DNA from 2 places in the Nocardia sp. CY15 genome. Region 1 is predicted to be linked to the other one. Evidence: riboswitches for the same ligand, from Rfam matches in the RefSeq annotation. Region 1 holds a riboswitch; the other holds the start of a gene.
The links. Region 1 has a riboswitch for thiamine pyrophosphate ahead of thiC (phosphomethylpyrimidine synthase ThiC). Riboswitches for the same ligand answer to the same signal wherever they lie in the genome.
Positions count from the first base shown of each region.

Region 2: another riboswitch for thiamine pyrophosphate. It lies ahead of GVY39_RS32545 (cytosine permease); the one in region 1 lies ahead of thiC (phosphomethylpyrimidine synthase ThiC).

Region 1 is NZ_VUOT01000002.1:157,890-167,330, forward strand. It holds gene GVY39_RS06545 (hypothetical protein) at 1-390, shown strand, start outside; gene GVY39_RS06550 (DNA-directed RNA polymerase subunit beta) at 387-884, shown strand; gene GVY39_RS06555 (hypothetical protein) at 907-1,128, shown strand; gene thiC (phosphomethylpyrimidine synthase ThiC) at 1,195-2,847, opposite strand; TPP riboswitch at 2,839-2,961, opposite strand; gene GVY39_RS06565 (hypothetical protein) at 3,104-3,550, opposite strand; gene fahA (fumarylacetoacetase) at 3,910-5,085, opposite strand; gene GVY39_RS06575 (homogentisate 1,2-dioxygenase) at 5,082-6,278, opposite strand; gene GVY39_RS06580 (TetR/AcrR family transcriptional regulator) at 6,368-6,994, opposite strand; gene GVY39_RS06585 (exodeoxyribonuclease III) at 7,063-7,893, opposite strand; gene GVY39_RS06590 (GNAT family N-acetyltransferase) at 7,929-8,936, opposite strand; gene GVY39_RS06595 (peptide deformylase) at 8,926-9,441, opposite strand, start outside.
Region 2 is NZ_VUOT01000056.1:12,816-22,256, reverse strand. It holds gene GVY39_RS32565 (AAA family ATPase) at 1-2,122, opposite strand, end outside; gene GVY39_RS32560 (styrene monooxygenase/indole monooxygenase family protein) at 2,246-3,445, shown strand; gene GVY39_RS32555 (cytochrome P450) at 3,461-4,708, opposite strand; gene GVY39_RS32550 (hypothetical protein) at 5,209-5,604, shown strand; TPP riboswitch at 5,699-5,815, shown strand; gene GVY39_RS32545 (cytosine permease) at 5,811-7,178, shown strand; gene GVY39_RS32540 (DUF72 domain-containing protein) at 7,200-8,033, shown strand; gene GVY39_RS32535 (LOG family protein) at 8,053-8,547, shown strand; gene GVY39_RS32530 (CopG family transcriptional regulator) at 8,585-8,908, opposite strand; gene GVY39_RS32525 (hypothetical protein) at 8,901-9,179, opposite strand; gene GVY39_RS32520 (DUF4153 domain-containing protein) at 9,214-9,441, opposite strand, start outside.

The sequences.
Region 1 (9,441 bases):
TCGACGCCGCTACGTGGCTTGCCGACGGAAACGCCCGGCGCGTCGGCGATCGGGTTGCGGTGCGTATCGGGTGCGGAGGCGGCGAGCGATCAGACCGCCATCGAGGCGCTGGCGCGTCGGCATGGCTATAGGTTGGCTCACACATATGTGACTGCACCGCAGACGGTCTCGTCGGTCGTTGTGGCCGCTGTGCTGGAAATGGTGCATGTGGCGCGGGCGGGTGCGGTGATCGTTCCGGGGATGGCGCATCTGGGCGGGTCGGTCCCGGCCGAGTTCGCGCGGGTGTGCGCCGTGATCATGCCAGGGCATGTGATGCTCGGCCGCGCCCTGTACCCCACCTCCGCGCCCCCACCGTGCGGCGACCCCATCGACGCGGGGGTGCGGGGGTGAGCGCGGCGGGCGCGGCGGGCGCGGAGGGTTTCGATCTGGCGACCTCGCACGGGCGGTGCGCGTTCTACAAACGGGTGTGCCAGCTCCCGGCCGAGGTGGAACCAGAAGCTCTCGGCCGCATTGTGGTGCGGACGGGGTCGATGGTGTGGGGTGTGTCGGTGCCCGAACCGTTGGGCCACGCGGTGGCGGAGCGGTTGCGCAGCGGCGGGAACAGTCTCGGCCCGATCATCTCGCACCCGTCTTCGCGGACCTGGACGTTCCTTGTCCGTCCTGATCTGCCCGACGACCCGCACACGTTCGCGGGGTTGTTCCGCGACCGGGTGAAGGTGATCCGCGACGGCGCGTTGATCGCGCTTCCGTCCCCGGCCGACAGCACCAACGGATACCGGGCATGGATGGAAGCGCCGCAGGACACCTACCGGCCCTCGGGCCGGGTGGTGGTCGATGCGGTGCGCGCGTGCCTGCTCGCGCGAGCGGTTCGGGCGAGTCGATGAGCCCCCGGCGCGCGGTGGTGCCGTGATCGGCCCGGCCGGGTCTCCGCGCCCGGAGGAGCCCGACGTCCACCTGTCGGTGTACCTGCACGATCAGCGCATGGACTTTGCGGCCTGCCTGACCGCCGCCGTGGTGTTCGTGCAGGAATGGAACACCCACCACCGCCCCGACGCGGTAACTGTGCTGCCCGGCGACACGACCGGGCTCCCACGCTTGCCCTGCGAACGGCTATACCTCGAACCTTGACCAGGTGATGAACCGGCGTCCCGCCGCCCGTCACATCCTCGGGATGCGGCGGGCGGCGGCCGGTCGCTACGAGACGACCGGCAGATAGACCGCGTTGCCTTTGTGGGCGAACTCGGCGGACTTCGCCGCCATACCGGCCTCCAGCGCCTCGGTCTCGGTCAGGCCTTGGCGCGCGGCGTACTCGCGCACGTCCGCCGAGATCCGCATCGAGCAGAACTTCGGGCCGCACATGGAGCAGAAGTGCGCGGTCTTGGCAGGTTCGGCGGGCAGCGTCTCGTCGTGGTACTCGCGGGCGGTGTCCGGGTCCAGCGACAGCGCGAACTGATCACGCCAGCGGAACTCGAAACGCGCCTTGGACAGCGCGTCGTCGCGCTCCTGTGCGTGCGGATGCCCCTTGGCGAGGTCGGCGGCGTGCGCGGCGATCTTGTAGGTGATCACGCCCACTTTCACGTCGTCGCGGTTGGGCAGGCCGAGATGCTCTTTCGGCGTGACGTAGCAGAGCATGGCGGTGCCCGCCTGGGCGATGATGGCGGCCCCGATGGCCGAGGTGATGTGGTCGTAGGCGGGCGCGATGTCGGTGGCGAGCGGGCCGAGGGTGTAGAACGGCGCCTCCTCGCACAACTCTTCCTCGAGCCGGACGTTCTCCACGATCTTGTGCATCGGCACATGGCCGGGGCCCTCGATCATCACCTGTACGCCATAAGATTTCGCGATCTTGGTCAGCTCGCCGAGGGTGCGCAGCTCGGCGAACTGCGCCTCGTCGTTGGCATCGGCGATGGAGCCGGGCCGCAGGCCGTCACCGAGGGAGAAGGTGACGTCGTAGCGCGCCAGGATCTCGCAGAGTTCCTCGAAGTGCGTGTACAGGAACGATTCCTGGTGATGCGCCAGGCACCACGCCGCCATGATCGACCCGCCGCGCGAGACGATGCCGGTCACCCGTTTGGCGGTCAGCGGGACGTAGCGCAGCAGCACGCCGGCGTGCACGGTCATGTAGTCCACGCCCTGCTCACACTGCTCGATCACGGTGTCGCGGTAGATCTCCCAGGTGAGCGCGGTCGGATCGCCGTTCACCTTCTCCAGCGCCTGGTAGATCGGCACGGTGCCGACCGGGACGGGGGAGTTGCGCAGGATCCACTCGCGCGTCTCGTGGATGTTCTTGCCGGTGGACAGGTCCATGATGGTGTCCGCGCCCCAGCGGGTCGCCCACACCATCTTCTCCACTTCCTCGGCGATCGAGGACGAGACCGCCGAGTTGCCGATGTTGGCGTTGATCTTGACCAGGAATTTCTTGCCGATGATGGTGGGCTCGAGTTCCGGGTGCCGGTGGTTGGCCGGGATCACCGCGCGGCCCGCGGCCACTTCCTCGCGCACCAGCTCCGGTGAGACGCCCTCGCGCGCGGCGATGAAGCGCATCTCCGGCGTGATGATGCCTTCCCTGGCCCAGGCGAGCTGGGTGCGCGGCCCCGCCCCCTCGGGCTTGGTCCAGGTATCGCGCAGCTTCGGTAGACCGTTCTCCAGATCGATCGTCGCCGTCTCGTCGGTATACGGGCCGGAGGTGTCGTAGACGTCGAAGTGCTCTCCGTTGGTCAGGTTGACCCGGCGCACCGGAATGCGCAGGTCGTCGACTTCGAGATAGTGCTTGACGCTGCCCTCGATGGGGCCGGTGGTGACGCTGTCGACAGGTGCGGATGCGCCGTCGGACGCAGCGGCGGGTGCCATATTGTTCCTCCCTACGCCGGCATTACCCGGTCAGGTTCATACGGTCGACGGCCCTGACGCCTCTCGGCTAGCCGTCCTCTCAGCCCGCTGGTGCGAGCCCCCGTTGGGTGTGAAATTGTCCCGCCCGACCATACCCGGACCGGTTCGACAAGCGCCCGGCGATTCGGCAGGATCGACTGAACCGCCAGGGAGCCGGGGCAGCGCTCGTGCGGGCCGTGGGTGATCCGAGACGCCGAATGTCGTGTCGACGCTCGGGTTACGAACCTTCCGCCGTTTCGGGGGTGGCCGAATGGCCGGGCAAACCGTGGGTGCGCCGCGATTCCTTCATCTCGGCTTCGTAGAGATGGCGGCGGCCGCCGAGCAGTTCCTCCCGGGTGGCCCGTTCGATACCGCGGAACACGTCGTAGTAATTGTCGTCGTAATCCTCGACGATCTGGAACGTCCAGCGCCCGGCCAGGACGTTGCGCCCGATCAGCTCGGTCGATATGCGGTCGGCGATGTGGGCGTGGCCCGCCGCGCGGAACATCTCCACCGCCTCGTCCAGCGCCAGGTCGGCGCCGCCGGTCAGCTGATGGAAGGCGTACAGGTGGCCGCGGGCGCGTTCGACGGTCTCCAGCGCTTCGGAGAGTTTGCCGGTCGCGGCGACGGTGGCGTCGTCGACGCCGTCGGGGCGGCGGTGCAGCACGTCCGGGCGATCGGTCATGACCTCGCTCCTTGTCTGGCGTATGGGGCCGTAGCCGCGGCGTACCCCGATGCCTTGGTGCTCAAGCACCGGCAGGTTGCTGCGGCCCCGCGCGGCGCGCCGGATCCTCGAGTGGATCTGCCGGCGCGCCCACGCCGGAACGCGTCAGCGGGCGTTGGCGGAACCGCTGGAGAGGGCCGAGATGAGTTGGACGAGCAGGTAAGCCAAGGGCGAGCTGCAAGTCGGTGGCTGGCTGGAGGTGCAGCCCCCCGAGCCGGTCGATGACGATCCGGAATCGGCGACCGGCGCCGGGGCGGCGGTGGCGATCGCGGGGGCGAGTTGCGCGGGGAGCAGCAGGGCACCGGCGACGGCGATTCCGGCTAGTGAGCTGCGGGGCGGATGCGGCCGGTGACCTCGCCCAATCCGATCCGGGTCGTGCCCGGTCCGGGAGCCTGCGCCGTGATGGTGACTTCGTCGCCGTCTTCCAAGAAGGTGCGTTGCCGGTCGTTCACCAGGACCGGACGGCTGCCGCCCCACGACAACTCGATGAACGAGCCCCGCTGGTCGGGTGCGGGGCCGGAGATGGTGCCGGAGGCGTACAGATCGCCGGTGCGGGTGGACGCGCCGTTCGAGGTGAGATGGGCGAGCATCTGCGCCGGTGACCAGTACATCCGGGCGTAGGGCGGGTACGCGACCGGCTGTCGGTTCCACGCCACGGTGAGATCGATGTCCAGCCCCCAGTGCTCGGTTCCCCGCAGGTAGGGCAGCGGCTCGGGCGACTGCTCGGGCAGCGGGATCCGCGCGGCCTCGAAAGCGGCCAGCGGGGTGATCCACGGCGACATCGATGTCGCGAACGACTTGCCGACGAACGGGCCGAGCGGCTGGTACTCCCAGGCCTGGATGTCGCGCGCGGACCAGTCGTTGACCAGCGCGACGCCGAAAACCCGTTCGGCGAACTCATCGATCCCGACCGGGACGCCGAGCCGCGAGCCGACACCGATCAGAAAGCCGAGTTCCGCCTCGATGTCCAGCCGCCGTGACGGTCCGAAATCCGGTGTGCCGGACTCGGTCCTGCGCTGACCGCACGGCCGTGCCACCTCGGTGCCGGAGACCACGACGGTCCCCGCACGCCCGTGGTAGCCGACCGGCAAGTGGCGCCAATTCGGCAGCAGCGGGTCACCGTCCGGCCGGAAGAGGCGGCCGAGGTTCGTCGCGTGATCGATGCTCGCGTAGAAGTCAACGTAATCGCCGATTCGCACGGGCAGCCGCAGTTCCACTCGGTCCAGGTGGTGTACCGCGGCGCTGTCGATCTCACCGCCCACGGATTCACGAATCCGATCGCGTACCTCGCGCCAGCGTGCGGGGCCCTGCGCCAGGAAAGCATTCAGATTCGGCGCGGCGAACACCGGATCATCGAGGAGCACAGCCAGATCGATGACGTATTCGCCGAGCCGGACGCCCACCCGAGGGGCGCTGCCGGCCGGTGCGAACACTCCATAAGGCAGGTTGTCCGGACCGAACAAGGACTCCGGGGGTACCTCGAGCTCGGTCCTCACTCGGGGCTCCGCCCGGACCAGGTCCACGCATAGGCCGGGTCCTCGCAGGCCAAGGCGCCTTCACCGAGTTCCAGCGGGCGGAAGGTGTCGACCATGACGGCCAGCTCGTCGAAGTACTCCACGCCGATGCTGTTCTCGTAGGCGCCGGGCTGTGGCCCGTGGGCGTAGCCGCCGGGGTGCACCGACACCGAGCCCTGGGTGATACCCGATCCTTTCCGCGCCGCGTAGTCCCCGCCGCAGTAGAACATGACCTCGTCGGAATCGACGTTGGAGTGGTAGTACGGCACCGGGATCGATCGCGGGTGGTAGTCCACCTTGCGCGGAACGAAGTTGCAGACGACGAAGTTGCCGCCCTCGAATGCCTGGTGCACGGGGGGCGGTTGATGGATGCGGCCGGTGATGGGTTCGAAATCGGCGATATTGAACGTCCACGGATACAGGCAGCCGTCCCAGCCGACCACGTCGAACGGATGGGTGGCGTAGACCATCCGGGTGCCGACGATCTCTCCACCGGGGCGGTGCTTGACGAGCACCTCCACCTCCGCGCCGGATTCGGTGATCGTCTCGGTCGGTCCGTGCAGGTCGCGCTCGCAATACGGGGCATGCTCGAGCAACTGGCCGAACTTCGACAGGTAGCGTTTCGGCGGCGTGATGTGCCCGGTCGCCTCGATCACATATGTCCGTAACGGGTCCGGGCCGGTAGGCCGCCAGCGGTGGGTCGTGGCACGCGGGATGAGCACCTGATCGCCTTGCCGCGCGGGCAGCGCGCCGAATACCGTGTCGACCACCGCGGTGCCGGATTCCACGTACACCAGCTCGTCGCCGATCGCGTTGCGATACAGCGGCGATTCGTTCTCGGCCACGACGTAGGAGATGCGCACGTCCGCGTTGCCGAGCAGCAGGCGCCGCCCGGTGACCGGGTCGGTCTCCGCCGCAACGTCGCCGGGGAACAGGGCGTGCAGGCGCAGATGCCGATGGCGTAGCGGATGATTCGGCGTCGTCCGCTGATCGGGCAGTTCCCACACTGTCGAGTCGACCAGTGCCGGTGGCAGGCCGCGGTGATAGAGCAGCGAGGAGTCGCCGGAGAAGCCCTCCTCGCCCATCAGCTCCTCGTAGTAGAGCCGGCCCCGCTCGTCACGATGCTGGGTGTGCCGCTTCGGCGGCACCGCACCCACTTGCCGATAGAACGCCATGACCGTTCCTCCGCCAGCCGGTGGTCGGATAGTTGATCACCATCGTAGTGACCGGGCCGGGCGAGGGCAGCGGAAACGCAGCCTGACAATCAGGCGTTGCGCAGGGCGCGGTAGACCGCCGCGCCGACGAACGCGCCGAGATCCGCCGGTGTCCAGCCCTGCTGGTCCGCGAGCAGCGCGCGCACCGCCCCTTCGCCCGCGGACACCCACTGCTCCACCAGCACGGGCAGCTTGCGCTCGGCGTCCGCGGTGCCCCAGGCGCGCAGCGTCGGCCGCAACAGTTTCGTACAGCGCTCGATGACGAGCGCGCGGCCGCGACCGAACGAATTCGCCACCGCGGGATCGGGATTGCCGTAGACCAGCCGCCAGGCTTCGGGCCGGATCGCGGCCTTCGTCAGCAGGGCGCGGAACCCCTCGACGAACACGGTCTCGTCCGCGTTCACGGGGCGCGGCGTGACCACCTCGAGCACGCCGCTGACCAGGTAGCCCTCCTCGCGCTGGATCAGTGCCTCGATCAGCTCCACGCGATCGGCGAAGCAGGCGTAGACCACCGGCCTGGTCACGTTCATGCGCTCCGCGATCGCGGCCATGGTGACCGCGGCGATGCCGTCCTCCACGGCGATGGCGAGCGCGGTGTCGAGCACCTGCGGGCGGCGGCGCTCCGGGCCGAGGTGTTGCGCACGTTGCCGTGGCCCCACGGCCGCGTCGTTGTTCATTCCGCCCAACCTGGCGCCGGTCGTCCGGCTCCCGCTGCGGCGGGGGAAGGGCGGCTGCGCCGGGCGGGTCACGAGTGCCCGGGGCCGTCGGCGAACTCGGCGATCACCGGAGCGTGATCGCTGGCGCCCTTGCCTTTTCGCGCCTCGCGATCGACCATCGCGTCCGTCGCGGTGGCGGCCAGCGCGGGGGAGGCGAGGATGAAATCGATGCGCATCCCTTCTTTCCTCGGAAAGCGCAACTGGGTGTAGTCCCAGTAGGTGTAGACGCCCGGCCCGGGCGCGAACGGACGCATGACGTCCGCGTAGCCGGCGTCCACGACGGCCTGGAAAGCGTCGCGTTCGGGCTGCGAAGTGTGCGTTTTGTCGGCGAAGTACTCCACAGACCACACATCGTCGTCGGTCGGCGCGATGTTCCAGTCGCCCACCAGCGCGATCTTGGCCTGCGGGTCCTCGGCCAACCAGCGCGCGCCGTTGTCGCGCAGCGCGGCAAGCCATTCCAGCTTGTAGGTGTAGTGCGGATCGCCCAGCGTGCGGCCGTTGGGCACGTACAGGCTCCATACCCGCACGCCACCGCAGGTGGCCCCGATCGCGCGCGACTCGACCACCGGCGTGCTGATCAGAGATTCTTCCGCGTCCTTGTCGAAGCCCGGCTGGTCCGGGAAGGCGAACTCGACGTCGGTCAGACCGACCCGGGAGACGATCGCCACCCCGTTCCACTGATTGATCCCGAGGTGGGCCACTTCGTAGCCGAGCTCGTCGAAGCGCTCGAACGGGAACTGGTCGTCGCGGCACTTGGTCTCTTGGAGGGCCAGCACGTCGATGTCCTGGCGGTCCAGCCAGTCCGCGACGCGGTCGAGCCGGGAGCGGATCGAGTTGACATTCCAGGTGGCGAGACGCACTGCGGACTTCCTTCGCACGGGGTGACAGGTCTGTTCTACCGCAGGCCGCCGGGCCCGGCGAGGGGTTCGGGCGCGGCGTAGCGGTAGGCGTGGTGTTCGACGAATCCCAGTTCGCGGTACATCGCGCGGGCCGGCTCGTTGGTGGCTTCCACCTGGAGATAGGCGTGCGTCGCGCCGCGTTCGCGGCCCCAGCGCACCAGTTCGGCGCAAACCAGCGAGCCGAGCCCGTGCCTGCGGTGCGCGGCCGCGACGGCCACGCAGGTGAGCCCGACCCACCGGCGTCCGTCCGGGGCGGTGGTGAGCGCGCCGCGGCCGATCGCGATGGGACGCGGCAGGCCCAGCGAGGCGAAGCCGAGTTCGCCGTCCAGGACCGCGGTCAGCACCTCGGGAACCGGCGCGGGGGCGGGCACCGCCTGCGCGGCCGGGGCCTCGCCGCCATAGCGGTGCATCTCCAGCCAGTCGGCGTCGGGGGCGGGCGCGATCCGCACCATCGACGGACCCCGCGGCAGGACGAAATTGTCGATGTCGAGTGCCAGCATGAGCGTCTCCCGCCAGCTGTGCCAGCCGGGCGGCGTCGGTGCCAGCCGGTCGGGCAGCGCGAGCTGCAAGGGCAGGCCGTGCGCGGTGTACCACTCGCCGATCCGGTGCAGCGTCTCCGCGGACACGACGGCGGGGCTGCCGAAGTTGCCCAGCGGCACAGCGGAGTTCGCTCGGCCGGTGTAGCCGTGGCCCGCGCGCACCAACCACCCGTCGATCCAGCTGTGCTCGACACCGGGCCAGGCGTAGGCGGCCGCGGCCTCGAGCGCGCGGATCTCCTTCGTGCGAATCGGTCTGGGGCCGATGGCTTTCAACGCGACCACCCGGTCCGGCGCCACCGAGACGACCTGGCCGTCGGCGCCGCGCACGGTGGGCGGATCCAGCGAGAGAAGTTCGCCGATCACGTCGGTCAGCGGTTGGGGATAACCCGCGGGCAGTTGATAGCGCAGCACCACGCGGCGGCCGAGCGGAATATCGGGCAGGCCGGCGGCGGGGTCAGTCGTCATGCCCGAACGGGTCGGGATCGGTGCCGGGCAGCCAGCTCAAACCCGGTGTGCCCCAGCCGTTGCGCTTGATCGCCTTCTTGGCGGCCCGCGCGTTGCGGCCGAGCAGCACGTCCACGTACAGGAACCCGTCCAAATGCCCGACCTCGTGCTGGAGCATCCGAGCGAAGAAGCCCTTGCCCTCCACCTCGACCGGCTGCCCGTGCTCATCGGTGCCGGTCACCTTGGCCCATTCGGCGCGGCCGGTGGGGAACTGCTCGCCGGGCACCGACAGGCAGCCCTCCTCGTCGTCGTCCGGGTCCGGCATGGTCTCCGGGATCTGCGAGGTCTCCAGCACCGGGTTGATCACCGCCCCGCGACGCCGGGTCGCGGTGCCGTCCGGGCCGAGGTCGGGGCAGTCGTAGACGAACAGGCGCAGCCCGACGCCGACCTGGTTGGCCGCGAGCCCGACGCCGTGCGCCGCGTCGAGCGTGTCGTACATGTCCGCGATGAGCGGGGCCAATTCCTC
Region 2 (9,441 bases), on a different contig from region 1:
ACGGGCCCAGGTTAGCGATGTCCACGCCGAGCTCCTCGCGCAGCGTGGCGTTTCCGCCTGCCAGGCGCGCGATTTCGCGCGCCCATGCCGTCACGGCGTCGGAGCGCTGGTCGCCCGCGGTGGCGATCAGGCGCGCCAGCGTCCACGCGCGGATATGGGTGGCCCACATCGCACCCCACCGATCGCGCATCGCCAGCTGATTCGACAGTGTCGTCCGCCCCACGGCGAGCGCTTCGTTCGGGTCGCCGTGCTTGGTCAACGCGATCACCCACGCCAACCCCGCCCATGACGCCGCCCACCGTGCCCCGGACCGCTCCGCGTGATCCAGGTGGGTGCGGCAGAGCTCCAGTGCCTGCTCGGGCGTGCCCAAGAACGCGGCGGCCAGCGCCTCGAACAGCTCACTCATCGCGACGCCGCCGCGTTCTCCGTCCGCGGCGAATCGCGCCCGGGACCGGGCCAGGACGCCGATCGCGCGAACATCGCGCCCGACCACCATCAGTTCGGCGCCACGGGCGAACTCCACCGCAGCGGGTAGATCGAAATCTTGCTCTGGCTGCTCCCGCCATCGTGAGCGGGTGGCGGCGTCGGCCACGCAGAGTGCGACGCATTCGTCGAGCATGCGCTCGGCGTCGTGGTGCATCCCTTGGCACAGACTGATCCAGGCGATCAGCGACATCGCCGTGACTTGTAGTGCCACCGGCTGCGGATCCAGGTCCCGGCTGGCGGCCAGCGTGCGCTCGGCCCACCGGCGTGGTTCACGCAGTGAGCCGGTGAAGAACGGGCTACGCAGGGCGATCAGCCCGGCGGCGATCTCCAGCCCGACCGCCGCCTCTCCCGGGGTGGCGAGGCTGCCTTCCATGGCGCACAGCAAGTTGTCCCAGGCCGCCCGCGCCCAGTCCAACAGCTGTTGCTCGGCCGGGCCGAACCATCCGGCCGCGGCCGCGGCGACCTTGTCGCGGTAGTAGCGGCGGTGCCTGCGCGCCAGCCGGTCGGCTTCCGCGCCGCGTTCGGCCAAACGCTGCTGCGCGAACACCCGGAAACTTTCCAGCAGCGAGTAGCGCACCGTGGTCGCGGTCAGGTGGACCGAGACCAGAGACTGATCCGCCAGCCGCTCGAGCAGGCCCTCGATTTCGGCACGGGCCAATCCGTCGTGGCCGCGGGGCTCGTCGTCGGCGCATACCGCTTCGATCGCTTCCAGCTCGGCGCCCACGTCCAACCCTGGCGCACCGGCCTCCTCGTGGTCGATGTCGTAGCCGGCCGCGAACACCGACAGGCGGTCGAACAACAGCCGCTCTTTGTCCCGGCACAGGTCATAGGACCAGGCGATGACGTCGCGAATGCCCTGGTGCCGTGCGTCCGCGCCGACACGCGGGCCGTGCGACCAGTGCAGCCGCCGGTCGCCCGCAGTGCCGCTGAGATCGCGCAGGATCATCGGCAGCGGCTGCCGCGACAGCCGCGCGGCGGCAAGCCGAATGTAGAGCGGATGGTTGTGCACGTGCCGGCAGATCGCCACGGCCAGCTCGCTCTCGTCCTCGGCGACGGTGTGCCCGGTCAGGTCCGCGCGGGCGCGGAACAGGGTCAGCGCCTGCTCCCGCGACAGCGCGGGCACCGGAACCAACTGCTCGTCGACCCACCCGATCGCCTCGCGGCTGGTGGCCAGCACGGTCAAGCCGGGCACCGCGTCGAGCAGGTCGGCGATCACCCGGCCCGCACCGTCCAGGACGTGTTCGCAGTTGTCCATGACCAGGATCGTCTGCAGGGTGCGACCGACCGCGTCGCGGCGGCGCAGCGTGTCCAGCACCGCTTCCCACGCCGACCTGCCGGAGAAGTCGGCATCGATCACCGAGCGGGCGACCTGTTCCTCGACCGCGGCCGCGTCGGCGTCCCCGGACAGCAGAGCCAAGCGCACCCAGTGCACCGGCACGCGCCGGGCCTTCTGGAACCGGTGGACGGCTTCGGTGGCCAGCCGGGTCTTGCCGATGCCGCCCGCACCGATCAGGGTGACCAGGCGGGTTCCGCCGAGCAGGGCCATCCCGATCTTCTCCAGCTCACGTTCGCGGCCCACGAAGTCGCTGGCGGCCGCGGGCGGCAGCCCGGGGCCCGAAGCACGTCCTACTGACACAACTGGGCAGCGTAGTCGTGTTGCGGCCGCGATTCGCGGGTCTCTACCGATGTGCCCTATCCACCTATGCGCGGACCATTTGGCTATCGCGGCAGTCGATCGCACAACCGGAAGGACACGACGGTGGGACAGATACTCGTGATCGGGGCGGGCGAATGCGGGTTACCCCTCGCCCATCGACTGCTGCGCGGCGGCCGGCCCGTCACGCTGGTGACCGATCGGGACGCGGACGCCGTCCTCGGGGGCTCGGTGACCAGCACCCAGGTCAAGTTCCCGGCGACGCTGGACTTGGAGTCGGATTTGGGCCTGGGCTTCTGGCGCTCCAGCGCGCCGAACATCGAGGGCATCCGGTTCACCATGGCCGTCGACCGGGCGGCGTTGGTCACCTGGACCGGACGATTCGCGCGCCCCGCGCAGAGCGTGGATCAGCGAACGGTGTTCGCACGCTGGCTCGGCGAGTACTTGGCCGCGGGCGGTGACCTGCGGATCGCCGAGCCGTCGGTGGCCGAACTCGACCGCCACGCCAGCGGCTACGACCTGACCGTGGTCACCCGCGCCAGAGGCGAGCTCGCCGGCTGCTTCGAGCCCGATCCGGCGTGGCCGGCGCATGCCGCGCCGTTACGGCGGCTCGCGGTGCTGTACCTGGACGGTGTCGAGCCGGATCCCGATCGCCTCGGCTGCTACACCGCGCTGCCCGAGCACGGTGAAGTGATCTCCTATCCCGGCCTGACCGGACCGCCGGGGCGGGAACGCCGCTGCGAGATGTTGCTTTTCGAGGCGCGGCCTGGCGGGGCGCTGGATGTGTTCGACCAGCGCGGCACGCCCGCGCAACGCTGGGCGCAGGCCAGGCAGCTGCTCGACGCGCACCTGCCCGCGCAGATCGCCCAGCGCTACCGCAGGGCCGAACCGACCGATGCCGGGGCGACGCTGGTGGGCGCGGTGACGCCCGCTATGCGCCGTCCGGTGGGCACTCTGCCGTCGGGTCGGCCGGTGCTGGGCGGAGGCGACGTCGTGTGCCGAATGGATCCGGGCGGCGCCCAGGGCGCCAACAACGCCGTGCACTGCGCGATCCGCTATGGCGAGGCGATTTTGCACGACCCGAACGGTCCCTACAACCGGGCGTGGATGGACTGGGCCGCGGCGCCGTGGCTCACCGCCGTCGCACACCCCGCCGCACGGTGGACGGCGACGGTGCTCGACCCGCCCCCGGCGATGCAGCAGATGATGCTCGCCGCGCAGCACGACACGACGCTGGGAGATGCCTTCGCCGACACCTTCGCACGCCCGGCGAACCTTGCCCGGTTGGCGGGCGTGCCGTCCTGAACGATCCGCGGCGGCTCAGGGTTGCCAGGGCGGCGTGGCGGGGAAGACGACCGGAAGTGCGGTCAGGGCTCGGTGAAATGGCCCGGGCCGCCAGGTCAATTCGTGCACCGGCACGGCGGGCCGCAGTTCCGGCAGTGCGTCCAATAACTGGTCGACCGCGTCCTGGCAGATCAGATACGCCGGGCTGCGCGCGGGACAGGCGTGTGGTCCGGCGCCCCACGCCAGATGCGACCGGTTGCCGCTGTGGCCGCGCCCACTGACTTCCGGATCGTTGTTGCAGGCGGCGAAGCTGATGACGACGGGTTGGTGGGCGGGCAGCCAGACGTCGTCGATCAGGATCGGCTGCCGTGGATAGGTGACCGAGAAGTTCGCCATCGGCGGGTCGGTGAACAGAACCTCGTCCAGAGCGTCGCGGGTGGACAGGCTGCCGCCGAGAACGTTGCCGCCGAATCGGTCGTCGGTGAGGATCAGCACCAGCGTGTTGATGATCAAGTTCTGTAGCGGTTCGATGCCCGCCCCGTAGAGCACGACGAGCTGGTGGATCAGCTCCATATCGTCCAAGTCCGCCGGATGCTGCAGCAGCCGGGTGGTGATGTCGTCACCCGGCTCGGCGCGCTTGAGTTCGAGCAGCCGCAGCAGCGCGGTGCTGAGCATGCGGTTGCCTTCCTCCGCGTCCACCCCGTCGAACACGGCGGCGGTGGCGGCGGCGACCTCCTGGCCGATCTCCGGGGGGCAGCCGAGCATGGCGTTGACCATTTCGAAGGCCAGCGGCAATGCGTACTGGGAGACCAGGTCTGCGCTGCCGACCTCGCAGAAGGCGTTGATGAGCGGGACCGCGATCCGCTCCACCGTTTCGTGCAGGACGTGCAGGTTGACGGCGTCGATGCTCGCGGTGTTGGCCTGGCGGTAGCGCTCGTGTGCTTCGCCCGTGCTGCGCAAGGCGTTCGGACGCCACTGCAGCACCGGTAGCACCGGGCAGTCCGCGGGGACACTCGCCTCCCAGGTGCGCGGGTCCGCGGGAAAGTGCTGGGGATCGTGCAGGATTCGCACGGCGGTGTGATACCGCAGCACCAGAGTCGCGGGCACGCCCGGCGCCAGCTCGACCGGCGCCATAGAACCGTAGCGGGCGCGCATGTCCCGGTAGGCGCGATGCGGATCGGCGGCGAACTCCGGGGAATGCAGTGCTACCCGGTCGATGTCGTTGTCGATGGGCGACCCGCGGTGGGTACCGGGGCTGCGCGTGGTCTGGTCATCTCGGGGCATGGTCAATGTGCGACTCCCACAGTAGAAGCGTCTTCGGCGAGTGCGATCGGGCGAGCTCGACGCGGAGCGCCGGAACGTCGTTGTCTTTCGGTCCTTGCGGTGCACCCGTGCGACGCGTCGTCCCGACCGCGGAGCGGATCGACACACACGATGGTCGCTTAGGTAGTTACCGGGCATCGGTAGCAGCAGGTCACCTGCGCCGATGCGACGTTTTTCACCGCATGCCAACCGGATTCGACGCTTCTCGCCGACCGATCCGCGCCGTCGCCCGTGCCAGGAGCACCGGCTGCCGGCAACCCGGGCGGGCACGTGCCCGCGAATCGCGTTGTGGTGCCGCGCGTTCGCTGCGGGCGGCGCGCCCGCGACCGGGTCCGGTGGGCGGACGATCGGCCACCGGGGTGCTCGCATGCGCGGGAGCACAAGCACTTCCACGTGCGGGGCGCTGGTGTATAACTTCCATCGGCCCGGTCGACTCCACCGACAAGCGATAGCGAGACACGATGCACGGTTACCTGAACCAGGTGTCCCAAGGCACGACGCCCTCCGGCTATCCCACGCGCGAGCCCGAGATTCGCGCGGTCGAGCCGCCCCGCAGTACGGATCTCGTCCTCACCGCACTGCTGTGGCTCCTGCCCGCGACGCTGGCCGCGATGTCGGCGGTCCTCGCGCCGTGGTTTCTGATGGCGGGCGGCGTCTGCGACTCCAAGCCGGAGTGCCGCGTGGACACCAGTGCGGGTCTGTGGATCATGGTCGGTGGCGGGATCGTGGGATTCGCCGTGGGCGCGCTGCTGTCGGGCATGGCAGCCAGGCAAGGTCGGGCATTGTTCCCGGGCGCGCTGATCGGCGCGGTGCTGGTCGTGCTCGCGTGGTTCGCCGCCTCCTTCCTCATGGGCTGAGATCCGAGACAACCGCGACGGCGGTAACCCGCCACCGCCTGGGGCGTCCCGCTCTGGGTCGCGGGAACTGGTGCGGGTGTACTATTCGCCGGAATCACAGCACCGCGGGAGCTCGGGCACGGCCGGGCTGAGAGGGCGAACGGAAACGCTTCGCCGACCGCATGAACCTGTCCGGGTAATGCCGGCGTAGGGAGAGCGTTTCCGTCATGTCGTCGCCGACTCGCGCGAGCGCGGGGCACGAAGCCCCGCTGACCCTCGGCCAGCCCGCACCGAAGGTGCTCTCGTTCTGGGACCAGAGTGCGTTCTGGGCCAACCTCGGTGTCAGCCTCTTCGCGTTCTCCGGCGCGTACACGGTACTCGCGCCGAATTCCGAGGGATCCGCGCGGATCTCGATCGCGGCGGGCATCCTGGCGACCGTCCTGGGCACCGTTGTGGGCGGCCTGATGCTCGGCGCCGCGGCGCTGACGGGCGCGCGCACGGGACAACCCGCGATGGTCCTGCTGCGCGGGCTGTTCGGCGCGAAACTCAGTTACCTGCCCACGCTGCTCAATATCGCTCAGTTGATCGGCTGGGGAACCTTCGAGCTGATCGTCATCGGCGATGCGGCCGAAGAACTGTTCGGCGGAGGTCCGCACTGGCTCTACGTGGTCGCCGCGGGCGTGCTCACGACACTGCTCACCATCTGGCCGCTCGGGTCGGTCCGGTTGCTGCGCCGGTTCGTGACGGCCGGCGTCGTGGTCGCCCTGATCTGGTTCTACATCCAGTTCTTCCGCGCCGGTCTGCCCGATCTGCGAGCGAACCCGGGACCGAGCGGCGGCGGCCCGTTCGGCGTCGATTGGAACCTCTTCTGGATCGCCACCGACGCCGCGCTGGCCGTCTCCATCTCGTGGGTGCCGGTCGCCGCCGACTACACCCGTCATGCCCGCACCGGCCGCGCCGCCTTCGGCGCCGCAGGCGGCGCGTACGCGCTCACCCAGATCGTCGCCTATGTCCTCGGCCTGTTCGCGCTGGCGCTGGCGACCGGCGAGGGCGGGCCGTATGCGTCGTTCTTACACGTGAGCCTCGGTGCGCTGTTCTTCTTCGTCTTCGTCTTGCGGGAGGCGGATCAATCCTTCGCCAACGTCTACTCCACGGCGGTGTCGGTCCAGAATCTCGCGCCGCGCGTCGACCGCCGGGTGCTGTCGATCGGCGTCGGCGCGCTGATCACCGTCTTGGCGCTGCGGTTGGACATGGCGAACTACTTCGGGTTCCTCGGGCTGATCGGCTCGGTGTTCGTGCCGCTGCTCGGAGTGCTTGTCGCGGACTTCTTCCTGCGCGCCGAGCGTGTGTGGAACACCGCGCCGGACGCGCCGGCCCGGTGGGGAATGGTGGTCGCGTGGCTGACCGGATTCGCGGTGTATCAACTGGTCAATCCGGGCGACGCGGGTGTGTGGACCGATTTCTGGGATGCGCTGCGCCGGGCTCTGCACTTCACCGGGCAGGCGTGGATGAGCGCATCGCTGCTGTCGTTCTTGGCGGCCCTCGCGGTGGCGTGGCTGGTCGGCCGGGTCACGGCGAGTAGCGCGTCGGCGTAGCGGATTTGCCACCATGGAGAGATGAGCCAGATCCGGATCGGCACGTCGGGATGGGTGTACCCGCCTTGGCGCGGAACCTTCTATCCCGAGGGACTGACGCACAAGCGCGAATTAACCTATCTCGCGGAGCGTCTCGACAGCGTCGAGATCAACGGCTCGTTCTATTCGCTGCAGCGCCCGTCGAGCTACCAGCGCTGGGCAGAGCAGACCCCGGGCGATTTCGTGTTCGCGGTGAAGGGCAGCCGGTTCATTACCCACATGAAGCGCCTGCGCGACGGTGACGAGCTGCTGGCCAACTTCCTCGCGTCCGGCCCGCTGGCGCTCGGCCCCAAGTTGGGGCCGATTCTCTGGCAGCTGCCTCCGACCTTCCGCTTCGACGCCGATGTTCTGGACGCTTTCCTGTCCCGGCTCCCCCGCAGCACCGAGCAGGCCGCCGAGATCGCGCGCCGCCACGATCACCGTGTCGACCCCGCGTACACGAGCACCGACGCCGACCGGCCGATGCGGCATGCTCTGGAGATACGGCACGACAGCTTCGTGACCCCGGCGTTCACCGAACTGCTCACCCGCCACGGCGTGGCGCTCGTCGTCGCCGACGCCGCGGGCAAGTATCCGCTGCTCGAAGAGGTCACCGCCGATTTCGTCTACATCCGATTACACGGACACGACGAGCTCTACGTCAGCGGTTACACCGACGAGGGCTTGGACATGTGGGCGGAGAAGATCCGCTCGTGGGCCGAATCCGGCGACGTGTACACCTATTTCGACAACGACGCGAAGGTGATGGCGCCGCGCGATGCCATCGCGTTGCGGGAACGGCTCGAGCCGGTCGTGTCACCGCGACCGGCGGGGTGAGGACAGGGAGGTGGCGCCGGTGCGGCAGGTCGCGGTTTGCGGGCCGAGAGAGTGCACTGAGCAGGAAGCGCAGTGGGCGTGCACGGTCGGCGACCTCTTGGCGCAGGCGGGAGTGACCGTGCTGTGCGGCGGTGGGTCCGGGGTGATGGCCGCGGTCGCCGACGGGGCGTCGCGTGCCGGCGGGCTGGTGATCGGGGTGCGACCGGACACCGATCGCGACGCGGTCTGCCCCGGTTTGTCGGCGGTGTTGTTCACCCGTATGGGTGAGGCCCGCAACGCGATTCTGGTCGAATCGGCCGATGCCGTGATCGTCATCGGCGGCTCGTGGGGCACGCTGTCGGAGGTCGCGCTCGCGCGGCGGCGCGGAGGGATTCCGGTGGTCTCCCTGGGAGGTTGGGAGGTTCGCGACTCGAATGGTCGTCCGATGTCGGCGACGGCGCCTGCCACCGACCCGGCCGAGGCGGTGCGTCGGGCGCTCGACGGAATCGGTGCGGCCCGGAATGATTCAGCCTGATCGCCGCGCCCCTCGAAGCCTCCCACCCTCGAGCCGGTCAGGCCGACTGGCGCAACGGGTGCAGGGCGGCCAGCGCCCGCAAGGCGTCGGCGCGCGAGATGGGCTGGTCGTTCTCCAAGGCGGTCAATTCCAGCTCGATCCAGTCGCGGATGAGGGCGGACATGGTCACATTCCGCTGCTGGGCGGCCTTCTTCACCCGTTGATGCAGCTCGAGCGGGATGCGCAGCGACGTGGTGACGGTGACCGTGTCCTCGGCGCGCAGCGGCGGGGGCAACTGGGCCGGGTCCACGGGCGCGTCGGTGTATTCGAGACCGGACAGGAAGTCCTGGACGTCCTTCGGGTTCGTCGGATAGTCAGTCATCGGCGTGCTCCCAACGCTCGAGTTCGGCCACCTGAGCCTCGGTCATCTCGACCGCGCCCAGGATGTCCCACTGCCAGCCCTCGGTGCGGCGGACAGCGACGATGAGTGGCCGGCCTGCCTCGGTCCGGCCCCACACCGTGAGGACCGCGAGCTCGTTCCGGCCACGCGCCTGCCGAGGCCATCGGCGGGCGCCCATGAGCACCTGCAGCACTTCGCGCGGGTCGATTCCCACCAGCGACAACAGTGCCCACTCGGGCCAGTTATAACCCACGATCAGCGATAATACAAGTATATTGCATGCGGGCTCATCGCGCTCTCGCCCGGGACAGATTCCAGCTCTGCCAGGTGTCCCCGTCGAGATCGGCCCGCAGCCGGGTGCGCATCTGCGTGCGCAGCGGCTCGGGGAGCCGGTCGGTCGCGGGCAGGGCATCCGGCGAAAGCGTGACCAAGTACTGAGTGTCCAGCGATTTGCCCCGCTCCCAGCGATCGATGTTCTCTTCGGCGATCCATCGCTCCGGGTCGAGGACGGCCAG